2 regions of the Mesorhizobium sp. BR1-1-2 genome follow, and region 2 is predicted to be linked to the other one. Evidence: riboswitches for the same ligand, from Rfam matches in the RefSeq annotation. Region 2 holds a riboswitch; the other holds the start of a gene.
What was found. A riboswitch is a leader RNA that binds a small molecule or an ion and turns the genes downstream of it on or off. The one in region 2 is predicted to bind S-adenosylmethionine.
Positions count from the first base shown of each region.

Region 1: linked by a shared signal. The riboswitch ahead of metX (homoserine O-acetyltransferase MetX) and the one ahead of LB551_RS20770 (O-succinylhomoserine sulfhydrylase) in region 2 are both predicted to bind S-adenosylmethionine.

Region 1 is NZ_JAIUID010000004.1:29,601-37,947, forward strand. Features, by position in the region: gene LB551_RS09710 (ABC transporter ATP-binding protein/permease) at 1-1,507, shown strand, start outside; gene LB551_RS09715 (DUF1194 domain-containing protein) at 1,604-2,407, shown strand; gene LB551_RS09720 (DUF1330 domain-containing protein) at 2,588-2,908, shown strand; gene metW (methionine biosynthesis protein MetW) at 2,920-3,534, opposite strand; gene metX (homoserine O-acetyltransferase MetX) at 3,593-4,762, opposite strand; SAM riboswitch at 4,872-4,949, opposite strand; gene hisC (histidinol-phosphate transaminase) at 5,085-6,194, shown strand; gene LB551_RS09740 (prephenate/arogenate dehydrogenase family protein) at 6,201-7,136, shown strand; gene LB551_RS09745 (sugar kinase) at 7,133-8,062, opposite strand; gene LB551_RS09750 (DUF2125 domain-containing protein) at 8,172-8,347, opposite strand, start outside.
Region 2 is NZ_JAIUID010000009.1:116,365-124,711, reverse strand. Features, by position in the region: gene LB551_RS20780 (ABC transporter substrate-binding protein) at 1-419, opposite strand, end outside; gene LB551_RS20775 (2'-deoxycytidine 5'-triphosphate deaminase) at 518-1,612, opposite strand; SAM riboswitch at 1,690-1,767, shown strand; gene LB551_RS20770 (O-succinylhomoserine sulfhydrylase) at 1,825-3,015, shown strand; gene LB551_RS20765 (ceramide glucosyltransferase) at 3,038-4,189, opposite strand; gene apaG (Co2+/Mg2+ efflux protein ApaG) at 4,421-4,813, shown strand; gene LB551_RS20755 (Hsp33 family molecular chaperone) at 4,872-5,903, opposite strand; gene argF (ornithine carbamoyltransferase) at 6,027-6,938, opposite strand; gene LB551_RS20745 (aspartate aminotransferase family protein) at 6,954-8,153, opposite strand.

The DNA.
Region 1 (8,347 bases), on a different contig from region 2:
CAATCAGACGATCCGGCTGAAGCTGCGCGAGGCGCTGACGCTCGATCTGATCGATGGATGGATGCGGCCGGCGCGCGCCTTTCGCCTGGCGCATGCGGGCGCCATCGGCGTCAATCCCGACCAGCGCATGCAGCAGGATGCGAGCCATCTTTCCGACCTGTCGACGGATCTTGGCGTTGGCCTGCTGCAATCCTTAATCCTGCTCGCCTCCTTCGTCGGCGTGTTGTGGGAACTGTCCTCGGGCTTCGTCTTCCATATCGGCGCAACGTCGCTCGCCATACCGGGCTACATGGTGTGGGCGGCCATCCTCTATGCCGGAACGGCTTCCTGGCTGAGCTGGCTGGTCGGACGGCCTCTGATCCGCCTCAACAGCGACCGTTACACACGCGAGGCGGAGCTGCGTTCCTCGATGGTGCGCGTCAACGAGAACATCGATGCCATCGCGCTCGCCCGCAGCGAGCCCGACGCCAGGCGGCGGCTGGAAATCGATCTCAGCACCGTGCTCGGGGCCATGCGGCGCATCTACAGCGCGCAGATCAATCTCGCCTGGGTGACAGACACCTATGGCTGGATCACCGTGGTGGCTCCCATCCTGGTCGCTTCGCCGGTCTATTTCGCCGGCGACATCAGTTTCGGCGGGCTGATGATGGCGGTCGGCGCCTTCAATCAGGTCCATTCCTCATTGCGCTGGTTCATCAACAATATCGGCAGCATCGCCGATTGGCGCGCGACGCTGATGCGCGTCGCCGATTTCCGCATTGCGCTGGATGAGACCGATGTGCTGCACGACCAGGAAAGGCGCATCGAATTCGGCGAGAATGCAAACGGCAAGCTGACCTTCGAGAAACTCGAAGTGGCCTCGCCCGAGGGGCGCACGAGGATCGCCGAGCAGCATGTCGAGATCCACGCCGGCGAACGCGTCCTGCTCACCGGCGAGCCGGGCGCGGGCAAGACGCTGTTCTTTCGCGCCATTGCCGGCCTGTGGCCGTGGGGGAGCGGGCGCATCGGTATGCCGGCGGGAGAGATGCCCATCTTCGTGCCGCGCACGCCCTACTTTCCGACCGCCACGCTGCGCGAAGTGCTCGACCACGTCGACGGCGTTGCGCCGGCAAGCGATGCTGATATTTCGGCCGTGCTGGCCGAGATCGGCCTGGAGCGCCTGTCGTCGTCGCTCGACCGTAGCGCGCGCTGGGAGCATGAGCTGGCCGACGACGAACTGCGCCTGCTGGCTTTCGCTCGGCTCGTGCTGCGGCACCCGAAATGGGTGATCATCGATGAGGCTCTCGATGCCTTCGACGGACCGACGCTGCGGCGGGTGCTGTCGATGCTGGAGAAGCGGCTGGCCGGGGCGACGATCCTCAATATCGGGCGCGGCCAGCACGACAGTCAGTTCTTCCCGCGCGCACTGACCATCGTGAAGGCGTCCGGCATGCCGGCCCTGAAGCCCGCACGCATAAGGGCGGGCGCGATCGAGCCGCCGCCGGCAGCTCCTCGCCGTAAGAAATAGCATCTCTCGGGCCTGGCCCCCGCCACGCCATGCGGCAGCTTTATTTCGCCGTGATCGCGAGGGAAGATCGCAGCGGAAACACAGCTTGAGCCGGCCATGCTTGATGCTCTCAGCCTGCTTGCCTGCCTGGCCTGCACCGAGGCCGCCGTGACTGCGCCTGCGCCGGATAGTCTGGCCGTTGACGTCGAGCTGGTGCTGGCGGTCGACATCTCATTGTCGATGGACGAGAAGGAGTTCGCCCTGCAGCGCGCCGGCTATGTGGAGGCGCTGCGTCATCCCGACTTCATCAAGGCGGTCCGCGCCGGGAACGCCGGTCGCATCGCGCTCACCTATTTCGAATGGGCCGGTACCGTGCGCGACGACGCGCTCATCGGCTGGCAGGTTATCGACGGCGCCGAGAGCGCCAACGCTTTTGCCGAGAAAATTGCGGCCCGTCCGTTCCGCAGCTTCCGGGGCACGTCGATCTCCGGCGCGCTCGCCTTCGGCGCGGGGCTTTTCGACCGCACCGCTTTCGAAAGCGAACGCAGCGTCATCGATATTTCCGGTGACGGACCAAACAATATCGGGCCGCCCGTCACCGCCACGCGGGATGCGGCAAACGCCAGAGGCATCGTCATCAACGGCCTGCCGATCCTGATCAATCCATCGCCCACCTTCAGCCATCTCGACCGGTACTACGCCCAGTGCGTAACCGGCGGGCCGGGCTCCTTCGTGCTGCCGATTTATACAGCCGCCGAATTTTCGACGGCGATCCGGCGTAAGCTGATCCTCGAAGTAAGTGGCATTCGGGACAGGCCCGCAATCACCCGCGTCGACGCCGACCCGCCGGTCGACTGCCTGCTTGGGGAGCGGGACAGGCGGTTTCTGTCGGATCCCTATTTCCCGGAACTTGACCGATGAGCATCTGAAGCATCCGGCGGACGAAGCCCAGACCTGTCTTCAAGGCCAAGCCGAAGACAGCGTTGCCTGCCTCGGGTCGCAGCTATTCGATGACCTCGGAGGTAATCGCATCCTGGCCGATGGTTGGGCAGATTGCCTTGCGCGGCCGGTCGTCGGCCTCGAACCGAAGGGAGTTACGCCATGACCGCTTATGCCGTTGCTCACATGCGCCGGGTCAAGATGGGCCCGCAGATTGTCGAATACCTGCAGAAGATCGATGCCACGCTGGAACCTTTCGGCGGCCGGTTCCTGGTCCATGGCGGCGATGTGGAGATGATCGAGAATGACTGGCCGGGGCATCTCATCATCATCGAATTTCCGGACAAACAACGTGCGCGCCGCTGGTACGATTCAGCTGCCTATCAGGCGATACTGCCGCTGCGGACGGACAATTCGACCGCCGATGTGGTGTTCGTCGACGGCGTCGAACATCCACACAAGGCCACGGATGTCCTGGAATGAAGCGGCGTGCCTTATCGCTTCAACAAGAACACCGCTTGCTGGCCGAAGAAATTCCAGAACCACCACGGCATCGACAGGCCGATCTTCTGGCCGTTGGCGTCGAGCGCGGTTGCCCTTTCCACGCTCGCGCCAAGCTCCTCGCACAAATTGACGAAGTCGCGGATGGTGCAGAAATGGATGTTTGGCGTGTCGTACCAGGAATAGGGCAGGTCCTTGGTCACCGGCATGCGGCCTTTGACGAACAGCGACAGGCGCACCCGCCAGTGGCCGAAATTGGGGAAGGACACGATGGCGTGTTCGCCGATCCTGAGCAGTTCGTCGAGAACGAGCTTCGGGTTGCGGGTCGCCTGCAAGGTCTGCGACAGGACGACGAAGTCGAAACCCTTGTCGGGATAGAATTCAAGATCCTTGTCGGCGTCGCCCTGGACGACGGAGAGGCCGCGCGCCACGCATTCGTTGACACCGCGCTGCGACAGTTCCAGTCCGCGGCCGTCGATCTGCTTGGTCTCCTGCAAAAGCTCGAGCAGCGAGCCATCGCCGGAACCGACGTCCAGCACCCGCGATTGCGGCGGGATCAGACCGGCGATTACCTCGAGATCGACGCGTTGGGCGCGGTTGACGCTCATGGCTTGCCCCTTGTCGTGGCGCGTGATCCGTGACCGACAGGTCTGCAATTCTGCGGGATCATGCGCCGAGCCCTCTCGCTCGCGCGGCCGAGCCGATGAAGCCGTTGATGGCGGCGAACAGTTCCGGCTCGTCGAGCAGGAAGGCGTCGTGCCCGCGATCGGTCTCGATCTCGACGAAGGACACCGACGCACCGGCGGCATTCAGCGCATGGACGATCGAGCGGCTCTCCTCGGTCGGAAACAGCCAGTCCGAGGTGAACGACACCAGGCAAAAGCGGGTCTTGGTGCCCGCAAAAGCGTCAGCCAGCCTGCCGCCATGGTCGGCGGCGAGGTCGAAATAATCCATGGACCGCGTCATGTAGAGATAGGAATTGGCGTCGAAACGGTCGACGAACGTCATGCCCTGGTGACGCAGATAGCTCTCGATCTGGAAGTCGGCGTCGAAGCCGAAGGTCAGAGCTTCGCGGTCCTGCAGGTTGCGGCCGAACTTCCGGTGCAAGGCTGCTTCCGACAGGTAGGTGATGTGGGCGGCCATGCGCGCCACGGCGAGCCCCTTTTCCGGGCGTTTGCCGTGGTCGAAATACTTGCCGCCATGCCATTCTGGGTCGGCCATCACGGCCTGCCTGCCGACCTCGTGGAAAGCGATGTTCTGCGAGGAATGCCGCGCGCCGGTGGCAATCGGCAGCGCCGAGAAAACACGTTCCGGATAGCTCGACGCCCATTGCAGCACCTGCATGCCGCCCATCGACCCGCCGAGCACGCAAAACAGTTTTTCGATGCCGAAATGGTCGATCAGCATCTGCTGGGCACGCACCATGTCGCGGATGGTGATGACCGGAAGGTCGAGCCCATAGGGCTTGCCGGTAGCGGGATTGGTGGAGGCCGGACCGGTGGAACCGAGGCAGCCGCCGATCACGTTTGAGCAGATGACGAAGAAGCGGTTTGTGTCGATGATCTTGCCGGGGCCGATCAACACTTCCCACCAGCCCGGCTTGCCGGTCACCGGATTGGTGCTGGCCACATGCTGGTCGCCGGTCAATGCGTGGCATACGAGAATGGCGTTGGAACGGGCGTCGTTCAGCGTGCCGTAGGTCTGGTAGGCGATCTGAAACGGCGACAGCAGCGTGCCGGCGTCGAGCTTGAGCGGCTTGTCGGCGCCGAAGCGCACGACCGGGCTCGACGGTTGGTCTGCCTCGTTGTTGGTTCTGCCAGCGCGCTGAGCGGCCATCGCATCCTCTTACATCGCACGACGTGTCTGTCGGAAACCGAATACGGGCCCGACACTGTCCGGCCGGCCGCGGACAATAAAAAACCGGCAATGCCTTCGCAAAGCCGGTTACGTCACGCAAACGGCCCTTTAGCGAATTGTTTAACGTGGCTGCAAGCCGACCGGCCAAATCACCACGGAACTGTTGCTGCCCTTCTAGAACTCACCTGCCTCGCCGTCAATGCCGCCTGCTGGCACCACTGCCACCTCTCGACATTGCGAGCCATGGCTTGTATTTCCGCAGCGGCTTCCAGGACGGAAGCGTTCTCGACGGATTTGTGATATGAGCCAGACCCCGGACAAGGCACGTCCAACCCCGCGCGCGGGCATCATGGACATCGAGGCCTATGTGCCGGGCAAGAGCGCGGCCCCCGCCGGGGTGGACAAGGTCCACAAGCTGTCGTCGAACGAGAACCCGCTCGGCCCCTCGCCGAAGGCAATCGAGGCCGCGCGCGAGGTCGCCGCCAAGCTCGACGTCTATCCCGACGGCACCGCCCGGCGCCTGCGCGAGGCAATCGCCGAGGTGCATGGGCTCAACGCACAGAACATCATCTGTTCCAACGGCTCCGACGAGATCCTCGGCCTGCTGGCGCAGACCTATCTCGCGCCCGGTGACGAGGCCATATTCACCGAACATGCCTTCATGGTCTACAAGATCTACATCCAGTCGGCGGGTGCGACGCCGGTCGCGGTGAAGGAGACCGAGGAGCGCGCCGACATCGATGCGATCCTAGCGGCCGTAACGCCACGTACGAAGATCGTGTTCCTCGCCAATCCCAACAATCCGACCGGCACTTACGTGCCGTTCCAGGAGGTGCGCCGCCTGCATGCCGGCCTGCCGAAGAACGTGCTTCTGGTGCTCGACGCCGCCTATGCCGAATATGTCAGGCGCAACGACTACGAGGCCGGCATCGAGCTGGCGGGCAGCTCGCAGAACGTGGTCATGACCCGCACCTTCTCCAAGATCGGACTTGGCGGGGCGCGGATCGGATGGATGTATGGGCCGATGCACATCGTCGATGCGATCAACCGCATACGCGGCCCCTTCAATGTCAATGCGACGGCGATCGAGGCCGGCATCGCCGCCGTGCGCGACCGCGCCCATGTCGAGCGCAGCGTCGCGCACAACGAGACCTGGCTGGCCTGGCTGAGCGAACAGATGACCGGGCTCGGGTTGCGGGTAACGCCAAGCGTCGGCAATTTCCTCCTCATTCATTTTCCCGACGACGGCAAGCATTCGGCCGCGGCGGCGGACGATTATCTCACCCAGCGCGGCTACATACTGCGGCGTGTTTCGGGCTACGGATTTCCCAACGCGCTGCGCATGACCGTCGGCACCGAAGAGGCCAATCGCGGCGTTGTCGCGGCACTCACGACATTCCTGAAAAGCTAGAACGCCATGGCATCACCGATGTTCGAAAAGATCGCGCTTGTCGGTATCGGCCTGATCGGCTCGTCGCTGGCACGGGTCATCAGCCGCGAGGGCCTGGCCGGCCATGTCGCCATCTCGACGCGCAGTGCCGCAACGCTGGCGCGGGCGCAAGAGCTTGGGCTGGGCTCCTCCTACACCATCGATGCCAAGGAAGCGGTCCGCGATGCCGACCTGGTTATCGTCTCGGTGCCGGTCGGCTCGTCCGGCGCGGTGGCGCAGGAGATCGCGCCGGCGCTGAAGAGAGGCGCCATCGTCACCGATGTCGGCTCGACCAAGGCTTCCGTGATCGCACAGATGCAGCCGCATATACCCGGCGGCGTGCATTTCATTCCCGGCCATCCGCTGGCCGGCACGGAGAAATCAGGGCCCGATGCCGGTTTCGCCGATCTGTTCGACAACCGCTGGTGCATTTTCACGCCGCTGCCGGGCACGGATACGGACGCGCTGGAAAAGCTGTCCGAGTTCTGGCGCCGTTGCGGCGCCAACATCGACACGATGGATCCGCAGCATCACGACATGACGCTGGCCATCGTCTCGCATTTGCCGCACATCATCGCCTACAACATCGTCGGCACCGCTGATGACCTGGAATCGGTGACCAAGACGGAAGTCATCAAATATTCCGCTTCCGGTTTCCGCGACTTCACGCGTCTCGCCGCCTCCGATCCGACCATGTGGCGGGACGTGTGCCTGCACAACAAGGATGCGATCCTGGAAATGCTGGCACGGTTCTCGGAGGATCTGGCTTTTCTGCAGCGGGCGATCCGCTGGGGCGACGGCGACAAGCTGTTCGACCTGTTCACCCGTACCCGCGCCGTGCGCCGCTCGATCATCGAGGCCGGCCAGGACATCGACGTGCCGGATTTCGGCCGCCAGGCGGTCGAGCATCCGGCGAAAAACTAGGCTCCTTCAGGCCAGGTCGCCGTCATCATCGCCAGCGTCTCGGCCTCGTTCGGCGCGCCCAACCTGCCGCCGAAGCGCTGACATTTGAGCGCCGCGGCCGCGCTGGCAAAGCGCAGCGCCTGCTCGATCGGCATGGCTTGCCCCAACCCCGCGGCGAAGGCACCATGAAAGACGTCGCCGGCTGCCAGCGTATCCACCACCTTGACCTTTGGCGCAGCGACGTGGCGCACGCAACCGGCGTGCCTGTCATGCCACCAGGTTCCGGCGCCGCCAGCGGTTACCGCGACGAAAGCGTCGGTGCGCGACGCAAGGTAGGCGCATGCGGCCTGCGGGTCCGCCGCCTGGCCGCAGACGATGCGCGCCGCCGGTTCGGAGGCGACGATGTGCGAGGCGAGCGGCAACAGCCGCTCCAGCACTGCCAATGGCGCGGTGTCGGCATCGAGAATCCCGGGGCGGCGGGCAGCGCGCGCAGCGCTGAGCGCCAGCGCTGCCGCACCCGGCCAGCGCACATCGACCAGCACGGCATCGAAAGCGGTGAGATCGGCGACCGGCAAGCCGTCGGGATCGGCCTGGGCGCGCTGATCGTAGAAAGGCACGATGATGCGCTCGCCATGGCCGTCGACAAGGATCGCGGCCAGCGCCGAGCGCGCTCCGGCGACGCGACGGACGAGACTGCAATCGACGCCCTCCGCCTCGATGCCCGATATCAGCTGGTCGCCGACCTGATCATCGCCGGCGCTCGTCCAAAGCCACACTTCGGCGCCCAGCCGGCGTGCGGCGCAGGCGGCACTCGTGGCCATGCCGGAAGCGATCTGCACGCCATCGGCGGCCATGTACTTGCCCTGATGGAGAGGAAGCGTTTCGACGCGAAGTATGGTGTCGAGCGTCAGCGCGCCGACGCTCAGGAGTTTTGCCGGTCTGTCCATTGGGGATGCTTAGCGCAGTTCACCGTTTCACGGAAACGGCGAACTGCTCTACCTCTTTGTTTGACGCAATTCCGGACGGAAAACCGTCCACACTTTTCCTGGAATTGCTCTAGTCGACCGGCTTGATCTTGCCCAGCGGGATAAAGCCGAGCGAGGCCTTGCCCTTGACCACCTTGAGCGGCATCGACGGTTCGTTGCCGAGCAGCGCCAGGGCGGCAAAGCCTTGTTCGATCTGGTTCTTCTGCTCGGGTATGGCGGCGCCGAGAATGGCGGCCACGGCTTTCG
Region 2 (8,347 bases):
ACCGTCTTGCCGGCGAGCGCCGCCGGTTCGGTCGAGGCGATGTCGCTGTCCTTCAAGGCGACGAGCGACAGCGGCGTCGTATAGTATTTGTGGGTGAACGCGACCTGCTTCTTGCGCTCCTCGGTGATGCTCATCGAAGCGATGATGGCGTCGAATTTCTTGGCCTGCAGCGCCGGGATGATGCCGTCCCAGTCCTGGGTGACGATCTCGCATTCGACCTTCATCTGCGCGCACAAGGCGTTGGCGATGTCGATGTCGAAGCCCTCGACCTTGCCGTCGGGCGTGATGGTGTTGAACGGCGGGTAGGCGCCCTCGGTGCCGATCTTGATTTTCTCCGCCGCATGCGCCGACAGGGCGCCGGCACCAAGCGTCAGCATGGCGGCGGCCGCCGCCGATATGATCCATTTCGAAATCTGCATTTTCATTCCCCTTGAGCACCGCCACGTCGGCGGCCGGCGAGGCAGCCAAGCATGGCGGGCCGGCGCAGGCAAGTATCTTGCCTGACGGTGTTGAGCGTTCAGGATGCGGCGCGAAAGTGCTTGGACAGCTTCAGGCCCTGCGCCTGGTAGTTGGAGCCGAGCTCGGTGCCGTAAAGCGCCTGCGGCCGCTTCAGCATATGCTCGTAGACCAGCCGGCCGACGATCTGGCCATGATCGAGGATGAACGGCACCTCATGGCTGCGCACTTCGAGCACGGCGCGGCTGCCGGTGCCGCCGGCCGCCGAGTGGCCGAAGCCCGGATCGAAGAAGCCGGCATAGTGGACACGGAACTCGCCCACCAGGGGATCGAAGGGCGTCATTTCGGCCGCGTAGAGCGGCGGCACATGCACCGCTTCCTGGCTGACGAGGATGTAGAACTCGTCGGGATCGAGCACCAGCTCGCCGGCGCCGCTCTTGTGGATCGGCTCCCAGAAGTCGACGATCTCCTGCGCCGCGCGCTTGTCGACATCGACGAGGCCGGTATGGTGCTTGCCGCGATAGCCGACCAGCCCGTCACTGTCGCCGTTGAGATCGATCGACAATGCGATGCCGCCGCCGGAGATGTTCGGCGGTTCGGTGGCGACCAGCATTTCGGCCCGGTGCAATTGATGCAACTCTGCTTCCGAGAGCAGCGCATTGCCGGTGCGGAAGCGTATCTGCGAAAGGCGCGAGCCGGCGCGTACGACGATCGGGAAGGTGCGCGGGCTGACTTCAAGATAGAGCGGACCGTGATAGCCGGCGGCGATCTTGTCGAACTCGTGGCCGCGATCGGTCATCACGCGGGTGAAGATATCGAGCCGCCCGGTCGAGCTCTTGGGATTGGCGGACGCCGAAATTTCCGTCGGCAGCGCCAGGCTTTCGAGCAGGGGCACGATGTAGACGCAACCGGTTTCCAGAACAGCGCCGTCGGCCAGGCTGATCTCGTGCAGCTTCAGCCGGTCGAGTTTTTCACTGACCTTGTGGTTGGGACCCGGCAGGAAGGACGCGCGCACCCGCCACGCCTTGTCGCCGAGCCTCAGATCAAGGCTGGCCGGCTGGATCTGGTCGGCGTCGAGCGCACGCGACGACTTCAGCGCGCCGGACTGGAACAGCGCCGCAATGTCCTGATCGGGAAGAATTCCTGTCTGCCGCAAAGTCTGGCTCCGCTCTGCTGGTACAAATCTCTTAATGAAGCCGGCAATTGACGCAAGCGTGGCGCGGGTCTAAAGGGTCGTTATCCCGTGGTGATTTGGCCGGTCGGCTTGCAGCCACGTTAAACAAGTCGCTAAAGGACCGTCGGGCCGCAAGGCCGTATGGACCGGTTGCGACTTTTTCGCGGCCGGTTTTTTTGTGTTTGGATAGGACGATGACGAGCAAGACGCGCAACTGGAAGCCTCAGACCGCACTCGTGCATGGCGGGACCCTGCGTTCCGGCTTCGGTGAAACCTCCGAGGCGATATACCTGACCCAGGGTTATGTCTATGAGACGGCCCAAGCCGCCGAAGCCCGCTTCAAGGGGGAGCAACCCGGCTTCATCTATTCGCGCTACGCCAATCCGACAGTCGACATGTTCGAGAAGCGCATGTGCGCGCTCGAAGGCGCCGAGGACGCGCGCGCCACCGCGTCCGGCATGGCGGCGGTGACGGCAGCCCTCCTGTGCAGTGTCAAGGCCGGCGATCATATCGTTGCGGCGCGCGCGCTGTTCGGCTCCTGCCGCTGGGTGGTCGAGACGCTGGCGCCGCGTTACGGCATCGAGGCGACGCTGGTCGACGGCACCGACATCGCCAACTGGGAAAAGGCGGTGCGGCCCAATACCAAGCTGTTTTTCCTGGAAAGCCCGACCAACCCGACGCTTGAGGTGGTGGACATATCAGCCGTCGCTTCGCTTGCCAATTCGATCGGCGCGCGGCTGGTCGTGGACAATGTCTTCGCCACGCCGCTGCAGCAGAAGCCGTTGCAGCTCGGCGCGCATGTCGTGGTCTATTCGGCGACCAAGCACATCGATGGCCAGGGCCGCTGTCTCGGCGGCGTCATCCTGTCGGACAAGAAGTGGATCGACGAGAACCTGCACGATTATTTCCGCCATACCGGCCCCAGCCTGTCGCCGTTCAACGCCTGGACGCTGCTCAAGGGCCTGGAAACGCTGCCGCTGCGCGTGCGCCAGCAGACGGAAAGCGCCGGCAAGATCGCCGATTTCCTGGCCGAGCAGCCGGAGATCGCCCGCGTCATCTATCCCGGCCGCGCCGACCATCCGCAGGCCGATATCGTCAAGAAGCAGATGTCGGGCGGCTCCACCCTGATCTGCTTTGACGTCAAGAGCGGCAAGCAGGGTGCCTTCGCCTTGCAGAACGCGCTCGACATCGTCCTGATCTCGAACAATCTCGGCGACGCCAAAAGCCTGATCACCCATCCGGCGACGACGACGCACAAGAACCTCAGCGACGAAGCGCGCGCCGAGCTCGGCATCGGACCCGGCACGCTCAGGCTGTCGGTCGGGCTGGAAGATACCGACGACCTGCTGGACGACATCGCGCAGGCGTTGAAGGCCGCGAAATAGAGGGCGAACTCAACCGCCGACATCAAGCGCGCGACGGCGTCTCTTCGAGCTCGGCCGCCTTGGTGCCGATGGTCATGGCGTTGCCGCGCCAGTCGACGGCCCCGCCCAGCCAACCGCGCACCCAGATCGCGGGCAACATCAGGTCGCGTGCGATCATCGAGGCGACGATGCGCGGCGACAGATACCAGCCCTTTGCCGAGGCGAGCATGCATTCCGGCAGATAGGCGAGCGCCAGCACGCAAAGCGCTGTCATGGGCAGGCTGACGCCGGCGCTGGCCGCGGCGATCAGCGCCAGCACGAGCGGGGCCGCCACGCCGGTCAGGATCTCGGGGGCGAAGAACAGCGGGAAGGTGACGCGGCGCAGGCGCGCCCAGCGGGCCTGGCGCGACCAGATCTCGCCCGGCATGCGCCACCCGAGCGGCTGCTCGAACGGCGACGCGACGAGATTGACGCGCAGGCACAGCCTGTTGACCAGTTTGGTCGACGCGGCATCCTCCGCGATCTCGGCGGCGAGCGCACGGATGCCGCCATTGGCGTCGAGCATCTGCTTGTTCCACAACATGCTTTTGCCCTGGGCAAAGCCGAGGCCAAGCGCCTCGCCGGCATATTGCCAGCGCGCCTGCAGCGTGTTGAGGAAGGCGCATTCGACTTCTGCCCAGAAACCGTCAGGGCGTGAACCGATCGGCGTCGAGCAAACCAGGCCGGTGTCCCGCCGCCATGCCGCCATCAGGTGCTGGACGTAGTCTTTCGGCATCAGCACGTTGGAATCGGCGAGAATGACCCAGTCGTGGCGCGCAGCCTCCCAGCCCTTGACGCAATTGTTCAGTTTCGGGTTGGCGCTGATGCGGTCGTCGCCGGTGAGCAGGCGTGCCGGTACGGCTGGAAAGCGGGCGATGGCGGCGCGGATCGGCTTGACCGCGGGGTCGTCGGCATGGGCGACACAGAAGATCAGTTCGTAGCGCGGCCAGTCGAGCGAGAAAGCGCGCTCAAGCGTCTCATGGGTAAACGGCTCGACGCCGCGCGCCGGGATGACGATCGACACAGGCAGCGGCTTGCCCGCCGGCGGCGCGATGGCGGCGCGCCGTTTCAGGCGCGAGCAGGCGAGCAGGATGCTGGCGAGATTTGAGGCGATGAGAGCGATCGAAAGCGAGCCGGTTATGAGAGCGAGTTCCATCGATATCCGGTCACTCCAGAAAAACCGGCCCGCTTGGCCGCCGTTTTCGACAGTTCGACAGAGCGCCCGAGTCGCCCGGCATTGCTGGCGCACACCATCATTGTCATGTGTCACTCAAATGACATTGTTTGTCGGCACTGCCCCCTGGAGGTGGCAACTCGGACGCGCACGGTTGATCGAACCGCAAAGAGCGTCGAATGTTCCACACCGGATGTGTTTTTGGAGCCGCTCATGTACCGCGCCGTCACGCGCAACATCGAAGTGCAGGTCAGGCCGTTCTATCTCGAGGACCGCTCGGATCCTACGGAAAACCGCTATGTCTGGGGTTACCAGATAACAATCGACAACCAGTCCGACGAATTCGTGCAGCTGTTGTCGCGCTATTGGCACATAACCGACGGCGCGGGCCGCGTCGAGGAAGTGCGAGGCGCCGGCGTGGTCGGCGACCAGCCCGAACTCAATCCCGGCGACAGCTACCAATACACGTCGGGCTGTCCGCTCTCGACGCCGTCGGGGATCATGGTCGGCCACTACACCATGCGCAACGAGCGGGGCGAGACATTCGACATCGCCATCCCCGCGTTTTCGCTGGATCTGCCAGGGACGAGGCGAACGGTGAATTAGCGAAAGCGGCGGCGACAGCCTCTTTCTCCCCGTTACTATACGGGGAGAAGGAAGCACTTCACTGCGCCGCAAACTCGGCCGGGTCGAAGTCATATTGCGTCGAGCAGAACTCGCAGGCGACGTGGATGCCACCGTCCTCGGTGCTGTCCTTGATCTCCTGCGCGGAGAAGCCCTCGAGGATGCCGCGGATCTTGTCGCGGGAGCATGAGCACTGGTCGGCGACGGGAACGCCGCCGAAGACGCGCACGCCATGCTCGTGGAACAGACGGTAGAGCAGCCGCTCGGCGCCGATGGTCGGATCGATCAGTTCGGTCGGCTCGATGGTGCCGAGCAGCGCCAGCAATTCCTGCCAGGAATTGTCTGTGGGATCGTGGATCTCCTCGCGCGGATCGCCATCCCCGCCGGGCAGGTCAGGAACGCGCATGCGCTCGGAGGCCTGCGGCAGGAACTGCGCCAGGATGCCGCCCGCCCGCCACTGCTCGCGCGCCCCGCCGGGGCCGGGCGTCAAAAGCTTTGCGACGGAAAGCCGGAGATCGGTCGGGATCTGCTCCGACTGGCGGAAATAGGTGCGCGCGGCCTCTTCCAGGGTCTCGCCGTCGAGCTGGACGATGCCCTGGTAGCGCTGCGTGTGAGCACCTTGGTCGATGGTCAGCGCCAGCACACCGTTGCCGAGCAGCGTTTGCTGCGAAGTCTCGCCGGCCGCAATCAGCGCCTCCAGCCGGTCGGCATCGAAGCGCGCATAGGCACGCAGCGCCGAGGGCGTGGAAAAATCCGCGACCAGCATGTCGACAGGCCCGTCGGTGCGGGTCTGCAGGATGAACTTGCCCTCGAACTTGAGCGAGGTGCCTAGCAGCACCGTCAGCACACAGGCTTCCGCGAGCAGCCGGGCGACCGGCTCGGGATAATCATGGCGGCCAAGGATCGCATCGAGCATCGGCCCGAGCTGAACGGTGCGGCCGCGCACATCGAGCGGGCCGACCTCGAAGGGCACGACGTGATCATCGCCGGCGTAACCGAATTCGCCGAGTTTGGGGTGATGTTCAGCCACTTGATGGGTTTCCAGCATGACAAAGCTCCAGGGCGCGGCCATGCCGCCCTTTGGGGAGCAGGCGTCTAAACGCGCTTGATTTGCGTGATGCCGCGCAGATAGGCATCGCGCCTCCGGAGATCAAGTTCCCCGGCACGTCAAGCGCCAAGACACTTCAAGTCCACTTCAGGCCCCAAGACACCAGGCAAGCACGGCCTTCTGGGCGTGGAGCCGGTTCTCGGCCTCGTCGAAGACCACCGAATGCGGACCGTCGATGACCTCGTCCGTCACTTCCTCGCCGCGATGCGCCGGCAAACAATGCATGAACAGCGCGTCGGGCTTTGCCTTGGCCATCAGCTTGGCGTTGACCTGGTAGGGCGAAAACACGTTATGGCCGCGCGCGCGGTGCTCCTGGCCCATCGACACCCAGCAGTCGGTAACGACGCAGTCGGCCTGGTCGACGGCTTCCTCTGGCGAGCGGGTAAAGGAGAGCTTGCCGCCATGCGCTTTTGACCAGTCGACATGCTTCTGCGCCGGCTCGCTGCCTTCGGGCACCGCGACGTTGAGGTTGAAGCGGAACCGCGCCGACGCTTCCAGCAGCGAATGCAGCACGTTGTTGCCGTCGCCGGTCCAGGCGATGGTCTTGCCGGCGACCGGACCGCGATGCTCCTCGAAGGTCATGATGTCGGCCATCAGCTGGCAAGGATGGGTATCGTCGGTGAGCCCGTTGATCACCGGGATGGTCGCATTCTCGGTCAGCTCCAGCAGCCGCTCATGCGAGGTGGTGCGGATCATGATGGCATCGACATAGCGCGACAGAACCTTGGCTGTGTCGGCGATGGTCTCGGAGCGGCCGAGCTGCATCTCGGTGCCGGTCAGCATGATGGTCTCGCCGCCAAGCTGACGCATGCCGACATCGAAGGAGACGCGCGTGCGCGTCGACGGCTTGTCGAAGATCATCGCCAGCACCTTGCCTTCGAGCGGTTTCGAGCGCTCGCCGGCCTTGAGGCGCGCCTTGCGCTCCACTGCGTCGGTCAGCATGGAGCGTAGGTCGCCTTCGGAAACGGCGGAGAGGTCGGTGAAATGACGAAGTGACATCAGGAGCTTTCGAATTTACTTCGCGGCTTCAGCGGCGATGGCCTCGGACAGGGCCTTGGCGCCGGCGCGAATGCGCTCGAGCGCTTCATGGATCTCGCTGTCCGTGACGGTGAGCGGCGGCAGCAGGCGAATGACGTTGTCGCCGGCCGGAACCGCGAGCAGATGCTGGTCGCGCAGCGCCATGTTCACCTTGCCGTTGGGCATGGCGCATTTGAGGCCCAGCATCAGCCCCGTGCCCCTGATGTCCTCGATGACCTCGGGGAATTCGTCGGCCACCCCCGCCAGCCCTTGCTTCAACAACAGCGCCTTGCGCTGCACATCCGCCAGGAAGCCCTCCTCCAGCACCACGTCGAGCACGGCATTGCCGACCGCCATGGCCAGCGGGTTGCCGCCGAACGTAGTGCCGTGGACGCCCGCGGTCATGCCGACAGCCGCCTCGTCGGTGGCAAGGCAGGCGCCCATCGGGAAGCCGCCGCCAATGCCCTTGGCGATGGCCATGATGTCGGGAGCGACCCCCGACCATTCATGCGCGAACAGCTTGCCGGTGCGGCCGATGCCGCACTGGACCTCATCGTAGATCAACAGCAGGCCGTGCTGGTCGCAGAGCTGCCGCAACCGCTTCAGCGACTGTGTCGGCACCGGGCGGATACCGCCCTCGCCCTGCACCGGCTCGATCAGGATGGCCGCGGTTTCCGGCGTGATCGCTTTTTCGGCGGCGTCGACATCGTCGAAGCCGACCTGGTCGAAACCCTCGACCTTGGGGCCGAACCCTTCGAGATATTTGTACTGGCCGCCGGCCGCGATGGTCGCCAGCGTGCGGCCATGGAAGGCACCCTCGAAAGTGATGACGCGGAAGCGCTCGGGATGCCCCTTGACGAAATGGTAGCGCCGCGCCGTCTTGATCGCGCATTCAAGCGCCTCGGCGCCCGAATTGGTGAAGAACACCTTGTCGGCGAAGGTGGCATCGACCAGCCGCTCGCCGAGCCGGTTCTGCCCCGGGATCTCGTAGAGGTTGGAGACGTGCCAGAGCTTGGCAGCCTGCTCGGTGAGCGCCGCAACCAGATGCGGATGGCCGTGACCCAGCGAATTGACGGCTATGCCGCCGGCAAAATCGAGATATCGCTCGCCCTTGTCGGTAACCAGCCAGGTGCCTTCCCCATGGTCGAAGGCCAGGGGTGCGCGAGCAAAGGTCTCGAAAAGCGCCGAACCGCTCATTATATGCGTCTCCGGAACCGGAAAATCAAAAAAGCCGCCAAAGCGGCGGCCTTTGCGGCTTATCGGGTTTTTCAGCCATGAAGTCAACGAAAACGTCGCGTAGTGGCGCGCGGCAAGCCTCCCGACGGGACGCCGGCTCATAAGTGAGCTGGCAAGTTGGGGAAAACCGAAAAAACCGATTCGTGTTGCACTTC